One region of the Paraglaciecola sp. IT1134 genome, then DNA from elsewhere that is predicted to be linked to it. Evidence: predicted binding sites of a transcription regulator. Region 1 holds the regulator's gene; the other holds the start of a gene.

Region 1 (4,121 bases):
TGTCGAATATCTTGCCATTGTAAGTCAAAAGCTTGCTGCATTTGGGTTAATTCGTCCACTGCAAACAAATCCCGTCCTTTGTCACCTAATAGTTTGGGCGCTTGATACAAGATCAATTCATCGATGAGTTTATGCTGTAATAAGGCACCGGCAAGTTTAGCCCCCGCTTCCACCCAAATATGATTAAAACCAAGCTGCCCCAGGTGCTGCATCACGTTGTGCAGGTCAAGCTGAGCCCCGTTTGATTGAGCCTGATATTGGCTTACGTGTGCAGGAAACGCTGCGTTATTGGGCTGGCTATTAATCATTAAAATAGGCGACGACAAACTAAATAAATGTAAATCAGGATGGATTTGATTGCGCCCGTCGAGCAATACCCGCACCGGTTGACGCAAGGCCTCTGGTGCTAATTGTTCAGGGGTCAGTCCAAGCTCACTGTAACGCACGTTTAGCGATGGGTTATCGGCCAATATCGTACCAGAGCCAGACAAAATCGCACAGCTTTTGGCGCGGTGACGCTGCACATCCTGACGGGCAAGTGGCCCGGTGATCCATTGGCTTTGGCCGTTATTGAGCGCGGTTTTGCCATCCAAACTAGCGGCCAGTTTAACCGTCACCCAAGGCTGGCCAGTTAGCATACGTTTTGTAAAACCACGATTGAGCTCTATGGCGGCTTGTTCAAGTAAGCCGTTGCTTACCCTAATGCCTGCATTAGCCAGTTTTTTAAGGCCGTTGCCCGCCACCAGCGGATTTGGGTCGACCATAGCGGCAATAACCTTGCTAACCCCTGCGGATATAAGGGCATCTGCACAAGGGGGAGTGCGGCCATGGTGACTGCAAGGCTCTAAGGTCACATAAGCTGTGGCCCCTTTGGCTTTAGTGCCCGCCTGTTGCAAAGCATGCACTTCGGCGTGGCCGCTGCCGGCTTTTTGATGCCAGCCCTGGCCGACAATATTATCTTGTACGTCAGTGATGACGCAGCCCACATTGGGGTTAGGCGAAGTAGTATATTGGCCCTTTTCAGCTAAGCGAATGGCTAACGCCATCATTTTTGCGTCATGGGCGGTAAATTGGCTCACTGTGCACCTCTGGTGAAAGCTCTGGTGAAAGCTCTGGTGAAAGCTTTGGTGAAAGAATGATTAATGCTAAGGCTGGCCATCAAGCGCAAGTTAATCACCCAAACGCGCAATCTCTTCACCAAACTCGCGAATATCTTCGAAGGAACGATACACCGAAGCGAAACGCACATAGGCTACTTTATCCAGTTCTTTTAAGGCATCCATGATCAGGTTGCCCAAAAACTCACTGCTGATCTCACGTTCACCAGTGGCCCGCAAGGCCGATTTCAAACGACTGATACATTGCTCGACCTGCTCGGTGCTGACGGGGCGTTTTTCCAGAGCGCGCTGCAAACCGGCTCTAAGCTTGTCTTCGTTAAAGGGCTCACGTGAGCCATCTCGTTTTACCACGCGCGGCATGACTAATTCAGCCATTTCAAAGGTGGTAAAGCGCTCCTTACACACAGTACATTCCCGGCGGCGCCTAACCTGGTGACCATCAGCCACCAGGCGCGAGTCAATAACCTTGGTTTCTTGTACTGAACAGAAGGGACAAAACATAGCGATTACTCTTCAATCAGATAATTAGTGGCCCACAGTATGCCGATACGGCAATTAAAAAGCCACTTTAGCAAGGTGTGGGCCTTATATTCGCTCCATGTGCCTTAATGGCACAGAAATCGCTTAATCTATGCAACAGAGATTTAGAAATATCAATTTCAGGGCGATGGCACGTGAAAATATTTAGCGTAATAATAAGCGGGGTTGTAGTTTCACTACTGAGTGCCTGTGCTGTTTCTCCCATTCGGAGTACAGCAAATGAACAACCGCTGGCAGGCAATGCCGAACAAGGCATTCATCATTATGTAGAACAATTAGCCAAACAATTGTTCTACACCGCAAAACCCATACAGTTAGAACAATCAGTGGCGGTAGGCACATTTTTGCCCACTGAACGCATTGATGGCAAAAACATGCCTGCAGCAAATCTATTAGGGCAACAAATTCAGGAGAGTTTTGTCACGCTTGCTACTCAAGCCGGACTCAACGTGATTGAATTTAAGACGGCAACCGCGATTAAAATGCAACAAAATCAAGATCTAATGTTATCCAGACAGATCAGTGAGATAACCCCTTATGTTCAGGCAGATTACTATTTGACCGGAACCTATACCGTACAACAGAAAAATATCGCTATAAACGCCCGACTAATCGAAACTAGCAGCCAAAAAGTCATCGCCGCAGCAACAGACGTTATCCCCAGTAATGTAATGTGGCATCAAGGCAAAGTGATGATGAATGATAAAAATATTTACCGTACGGCATATTAGGAGTTAAACATGCAATCCATCTTACTAATAACGATAAGCACTTGCCTACTCGGTGGCTGTTCAATACTAGCTACCACAGCACCACAAAATAATGCGGACAACAGCGGATTAGCTAGCTTTTCATACGTACCTGATTATCAAAACGACAATGGACTTGACTCCCCTTCATCCTCGGCGGTAGATGCCAGTGTCAATTTCCACAATCAGGTACAGGCAAGATTGTTTAATAATCAGGTTGCACAAGCTCAACAGCAGTTAGTTAAGCAAACGGATGAACCCCAGGTTAACAGCAAAAACATTAACTATTATGTCCGTGGTTTAATGCAAGACCTTGTGGGCAATCTGCAATATGTTAACAATACCACCCCGGTAGCGGTCACCAGTTTTGTGATGCTCGACAGTGATTACAACCAAACAAACTTGTTAGGCAATCAAATATCAGAAAGTCTGATGCACGAAGTGCATAAATTAGGTATTCCGGTTATTGATTATAAAACCACCGATTATATTAGGGTGACCCCAAGAGGAGATTTCGCATTCAGTAAGGATTATGAAGATTTAACGGGTTATTCTCCCATCCGTTATGTGGTTGGCGGCACCTTGTTAAAATACAATGACGGTTATTTGGTTAATGCCCGCATAGTAGGCATTGAATCTAAAGCGGTAGTGGCATCTGCGCAGAGTTTTATTCCCGATGGGGTGGTTAATGCAATCATGCTAAGTACCACAGGCGCTGCCCCATTAGAGGTTAAGCCCGTCACACGCACACCACTGATATCTATTGTACAAGGTTAGTAACAAAAAGATTAAAACCGCGTCAAAATATCGACTGCAATAATTAAACTTAGCGAAACGCCCCGTTCGAATTCCAGGTAACGATTGTGTTAATTTAATCGTTAGTCTTGAGTCATAGGTAGGATCTTAAGAGATAAGATATTGAAATAAAGGCTTTAGATGGCGCTCAAGGCATGATCAAATAATTTCGCGAAAAAAACTGAGTACACAACATGAGCGCCACCGCCATTATAACCGACTTGAGCCAACAGCTAACAGCGATTTTTAACCCTTCTTTTCTTCAGACCCATGCTCGCCAGTGCGGGTTGATAAAACGTTGCCGCCAACTTCAGGGGCATCATCAGGTACAAGCGTTTATTCAGACCCTGGGCACGCGCAGTGAATTCAATCTGGCGGATATTCATCGCACCTTTTGTCAGGTCAGCCAGCGTGAGATGCAGTACAAGCCTTTTCACAATCAACTTAAAAAAAGAGAAATGGTCGATTTCTTCAAACAGCTGGTACAACAAGTACTTGCGCACTGGTTTAGCCAGCATTGTGCGACGTTGCCTGCGCATTATCCGTTTAAACGGATTGAACTGCATGATGGCAGCTCGTTGAGCTTACATCCTAAGTTGGCCTCACAATTCCCTGGACGCTTCACTCAAACCCATCCTGCTGCGGTTGAATTACATATGACCATGGATTTGCTCCAGGGCGGGATTAACTACCTCGAGATTGTGCCGGATAAAGAAAGTGAGCGTCTTTACCAGCTTATCCCGGAAGAGCTTGAAGGCACACTGGCTTTAGAGGATGCAGGGTATTTTGATATTGACTATTGCCATCAAATTGACCAGGCAGGCGGCTATTATATTATTCGTACCAACAATACTATCAACCCCTCTATCGTTGAGGCGTTTAATGCAGAGGGTAAAGCCCTCAAAAAAGCGGCGGGTAA
Region 2 (4,121 bases), 1.5 Mb from region 1:
AATACAGGGTTTTAATCCCCAGCTGATAGGCGGTGAGCAAGTCTTTGAGCAGCAGTTTCATCGGCACTTTGCCACCCTCGTATTTATTAGGATCATAGCTGGTGTTCGCGGATATGGTCTGGTCGACAAACTTTTGCATGATACCCGTTAGCTGCAAATAGCCATCGTTAGAGGGCAGATCCCACAACAATTCGTATTTATCCTTGAGCCTTTCGTATTCAGGCACCACTTGTTTCAATACGCCGTCTTTGCTGGATTTAATACTGATGTGGCCGCGGGGCGGCTCTATGCCATTAGTGGCATTGGATATCTGGGAAGAAGTCTCAGATGGCATCAAAGCCGACAGCGTACTGTTGCGCAAACCGTATTGTTTGATATCGGCACGTAGGGTATCCCAGTCGCAATGCAAAGGTTCGTTGCATATCTTGTCGATATCTTTTTTGTAGGTATCGATCGGCATCAGACCTTGATAATAAGTGGTTTCGTTAAATTTGGGACAAGCACCTTTTTCTTTGGCCAAGTTACACGATGCGCGCATCAACTGGTACTGCATGGCTTCAAAGGTTCTGTGGATCAGACCATTGGCACTGCCGTCTGAATATTTCACCCCATTTTTGGCCAAGTAGTAGGCGAAGTTAATCACCCCTATGCCCAAGGTTCTACGACCCATAGTGGCATTGTAAGCGGCAGGAACAGGATAATCCTGGTAATCGAGCAAGCTGTCCAGGGCTCGCACCGACAGGTCGGCCATTTCGGCGAATTCATCCAGGCTTTCAATGGCTCCAAGATTAAACGCCGATAGGGTACACAAAGCTATTTCGCCGTTTTCGTCATTAACGTGTTCCAAGGGTTTGGTAGGCAAGGCTATTTCCAAACACAGGTTACTTTGACGTATGGGTGCCAGCTCAGGATTAAAGGGGCTATGGGTATTGCAGTGATCCACATTTTGCAAATAAATTCGCCCGGTGCTGGCGCGTTCCTGCATAAATATGCTGAACAGTTCCACCGCTTTAATGGTTTTTTTGCGGATAGACTCATCCTGTTCGTATTGACAATACAATTGCTCGAACTTGGGTTGATCGGCAAAAAACGCATCGTATAAGCCAGGCACATCTGAAGGGCTAAATAAGCTGATGTTTTCGTCTTTGATCAAACGCTGGTACATAAGTTTGTTAAACTGCACACCGTAATCCAAATGACGGACCCGGTTTTCTTCCACTCCACGGTTATTTTTAAGCACCAATAAGGATTCAACTTCCATATGCCAAAGGGGGAAAAACAAGGTCGCCGCCCCACCACGCACTCCGCCTTGTGAACAACTTTTGACCGCTGTTTGGAAATACTTATAAAACGGGATACAGCCGGTGTGGAAGGCTTCGCCCCCGCGAATGGGGCTGCCTAGGGCACGGATCCGGCCGGCGTTTACACCAATACCGGCCCGTTGGCTGACATATTTTACTATGGCACTGGCCGTGGCATTAATGGAGTCCAGACTGTCGCCGGCTTCAATTAATACACACGAGCTAAACTGTCGGGTGGGGGTTCTCACACCTGCCATGATAGGAGTAGGCAAAGATATCTTGAACTTGGATGTGGCATCATAGAAACGTTTGATATAATCCATGCGGGTATCTTTGGGGTAATCGGCAAATAAACAGGCAGCAACCAGTATGTACAAGAATTGGGCGCTTTCGTATATTTCACCTGTTACCCGGTTTTGCACCAGGTATTTTCCTTCCAATTGTTTGACGGCGGCATAACTGAAATCCATGTCGCGCCAGTGATCCAGGTAAACATCCATCTCCTCAAACTCGGCCTGAGTATAATCTTCAACAAGATGTCGATCGTATTTATTCATCTTGACCATAGATTGAACATGTTCAAATAGGGCAGGCGGTTCAAAGCAGCCATAGGCTTTTTTGCGTAAATGAAAGATGGCCAGTCTGGCGGCTAAATACTGATAATCCGGGGCTTCAGTTGAGATCAAGTCAGCTGCTGAACGGATCAGGGTTTCATGAATATCTGCGGTTTTCATGCCGTCGTAAAACTGGAGGTGAGCCTTTATTTCCACTTGTGAAACTGAAACATTATTCAGGCCTTTGGCGGCCCAGGTAATGACTTTGTGGATTTTTTCGAGATCGATGACTTCGCGCTCGCCATTACGTTTGGTAACGAATAGTTTATTATTCATGTATATGCCGTTATCTATTTAGTGGGTACAAATTGAGGGCCGTTTGCAGGCAAACAACCCCCTCAATATTTTCACTCAACTGAAAAATACCTAGTGGAACAATGTGTGCAGGTGCATCAAGTGATGAAACACAAGATAGTGAGGTTTTGGGTACATTGCAACCCAACATCTGGTGGTTTTCTGCGCAATCATGGTGCAGTGAAATTAATGTTAGTGGCGACTCACCTAACAACACTATCTGAGTTGAGGATATAGGGATTGCAAGTGCAATTTAGTTAATTTTTTTTGCTTAAACTTTTTTTGTTTAAAAAATAATTATTTATAATATCACGATATATAGTGGTGCGAATGATATTCGACCACTACATCTCGTGTTTGTGCTAAATGTAGTTGAGCAGCGTTGCGGGATGGTCTACTTGCAAATCGGCGGCCCACAAATGGGCTTGATGAGTGGCATCTATATAACCATAACTTGCTAGCACACTGACCATGTTAGCCGCCTTAGCAGCGTCGATATCTCGTTTGGCATCGCCCACATACCAGATTTCAGCCGGCATGATATTTAAGGTCTTGGCGGCTGCAAGTAGTGGCAAGGGATGCGGCTTGCGCTGGGTAAACGTATCACCACTGATGACCACTTGGCAATTTTCCAATTCTGCAAAATGAGGCAGAAGTTTTGCTGTCAGCCAACCGGGTTTATTGGTGACTATGCCCCAGGGGATACCCGCCGAATCGAGCCCTTGGATTAATTCCTGAACGCCGCAAAATGCTTCGGTATCTACACAGATGGCCTGGTGGTAATAGTCTAGAAATTGTTGGCGCAGTTCTTCAAAATTGTAATCTTGTATCTGTGGACCAAAACCTATATCGAGTAAACCTTTGGAACCATCTGAAGCAATATTGCGATAAATTGCATAGTCACATATTGGCTGATTATGGCTGGCCAGCACATGGTTGAGGGCGTTACCTAAGTCCCTGGCGGTATCGAGCAAGGTACCATCCAGATCAAATAACAGAGCCTGGGGTTTGCGCGGCATTTCAGACATTACCAACGTGCTGGCAATGCACCAGGTAATTGACGTCGACATTTTGCTCGGACAGGTAAAACTGTTGTGTCAATGGGTTCAAATGTAGTCCCGTTATATTTTTTGCCACCAGTTGGGTCTGATCAACCCAGTTGAGTAATTCTGAGGGTTTAATAAATTTCTGATGATCATGGGTGCCTTTTGGCACTAACCGTAAAATATATTCAGCACCCACAATCGCCATTAGATAGGATTTGATATTGCGATTGAGCGTTGAGAAAAATACCTTGCCCCCAGGTTTGACCAAAGCACCACAAGCCTGGATCACGGAAGCGGGGTCGGGTACATGCTCCAGCATCTCCATACAGGTGACTATGTCGTATTGTCCGGGGTAGGTCTGGGCATATTGTTCCGCAGTACTGAGCTGATAATCCACACTCAGTTGCGACTCCAGGCCGTGTAAGCGGGCTACTTGTAAGGGTTCTTCCCCCATGTCTATACCTGTCACCTGAGCACCGGCCCGAGCCATGCTTTCGGCTAAAATACCACCGCCGCAACCTATATCGAGAACCGACTTGCCTTTTAAACCATCGGCATATTGGTTGATAAAGTCAGTGCGCAAGGGATTAATTTCGTGTAACGGCTTGAATTCTCCCTCTTTGTCCCACCATCTTGAGGCAAGGGCGGCGAATTTCTGTATTTCTATGGGGTCAACATTTTGCGCTGTGGTCATATATAGGTCCAAAAAACATTACCCAGCTATTATAGCCAGCAAATTAGAACTCTGGCTACAGCAAACAAATCGAATATATGCTGTTTTTTAACGTGTTTGCCTACTATATGAGCGGATCCTGGCTATGAATTTTTTGTGGCCGGTGATAGAATCCCATAGCTTAATAGAACAA

Evidence for each region. Region 1 encodes NrdR, which represses ribonucleotide reductase genes. Its sites were predicted from a motif close to AAACACNANATNTNGTGTTT; they were not measured.
Region 2: the regulator NrdR is predicted to act here: its motif matches at 2,350-2,369, upstream of nrdA (class 1a ribonucleoside-diphosphate reductase subunit alpha).

The regions. Positions count from the first base shown of each region.
Region 1 covers NZ_CM176486.1:1,469,864-1,473,984, reverse strand. The annotation lists gene ribD (bifunctional diaminohydroxyphosphoribosylaminopyrimidine deaminase/5-amino-6-(5-phosphoribosylamino)uracil reductase RibD) at 1-1,079, opposite strand, end outside; gene nrdR (transcriptional regulator NrdR) at 1,170-1,619, opposite strand; gene AC3RV5_RS06330 (FlgO family outer membrane protein) at 1,793-2,389, shown strand; gene AC3RV5_RS06325 (FlgO family outer membrane protein) at 2,399-3,184, shown strand; gene AC3RV5_RS06320 (IS4 family transposase) at 3,397-4,121, shown strand, end outside.
Region 2 covers NZ_CM176486.1:2,985,190-2,989,310, reverse strand. The annotation lists gene nrdA (class 1a ribonucleoside-diphosphate reductase subunit alpha) at 1-2,191, opposite strand, end outside; gene AC3RV5_RS13020 (HAD family hydrolase) at 2,572-3,237, opposite strand; gene ubiG (bifunctional 2-polyprenyl-6-hydroxyphenol methylase/3-demethylubiquinol 3-O-methyltransferase UbiG) at 3,230-3,949, opposite strand.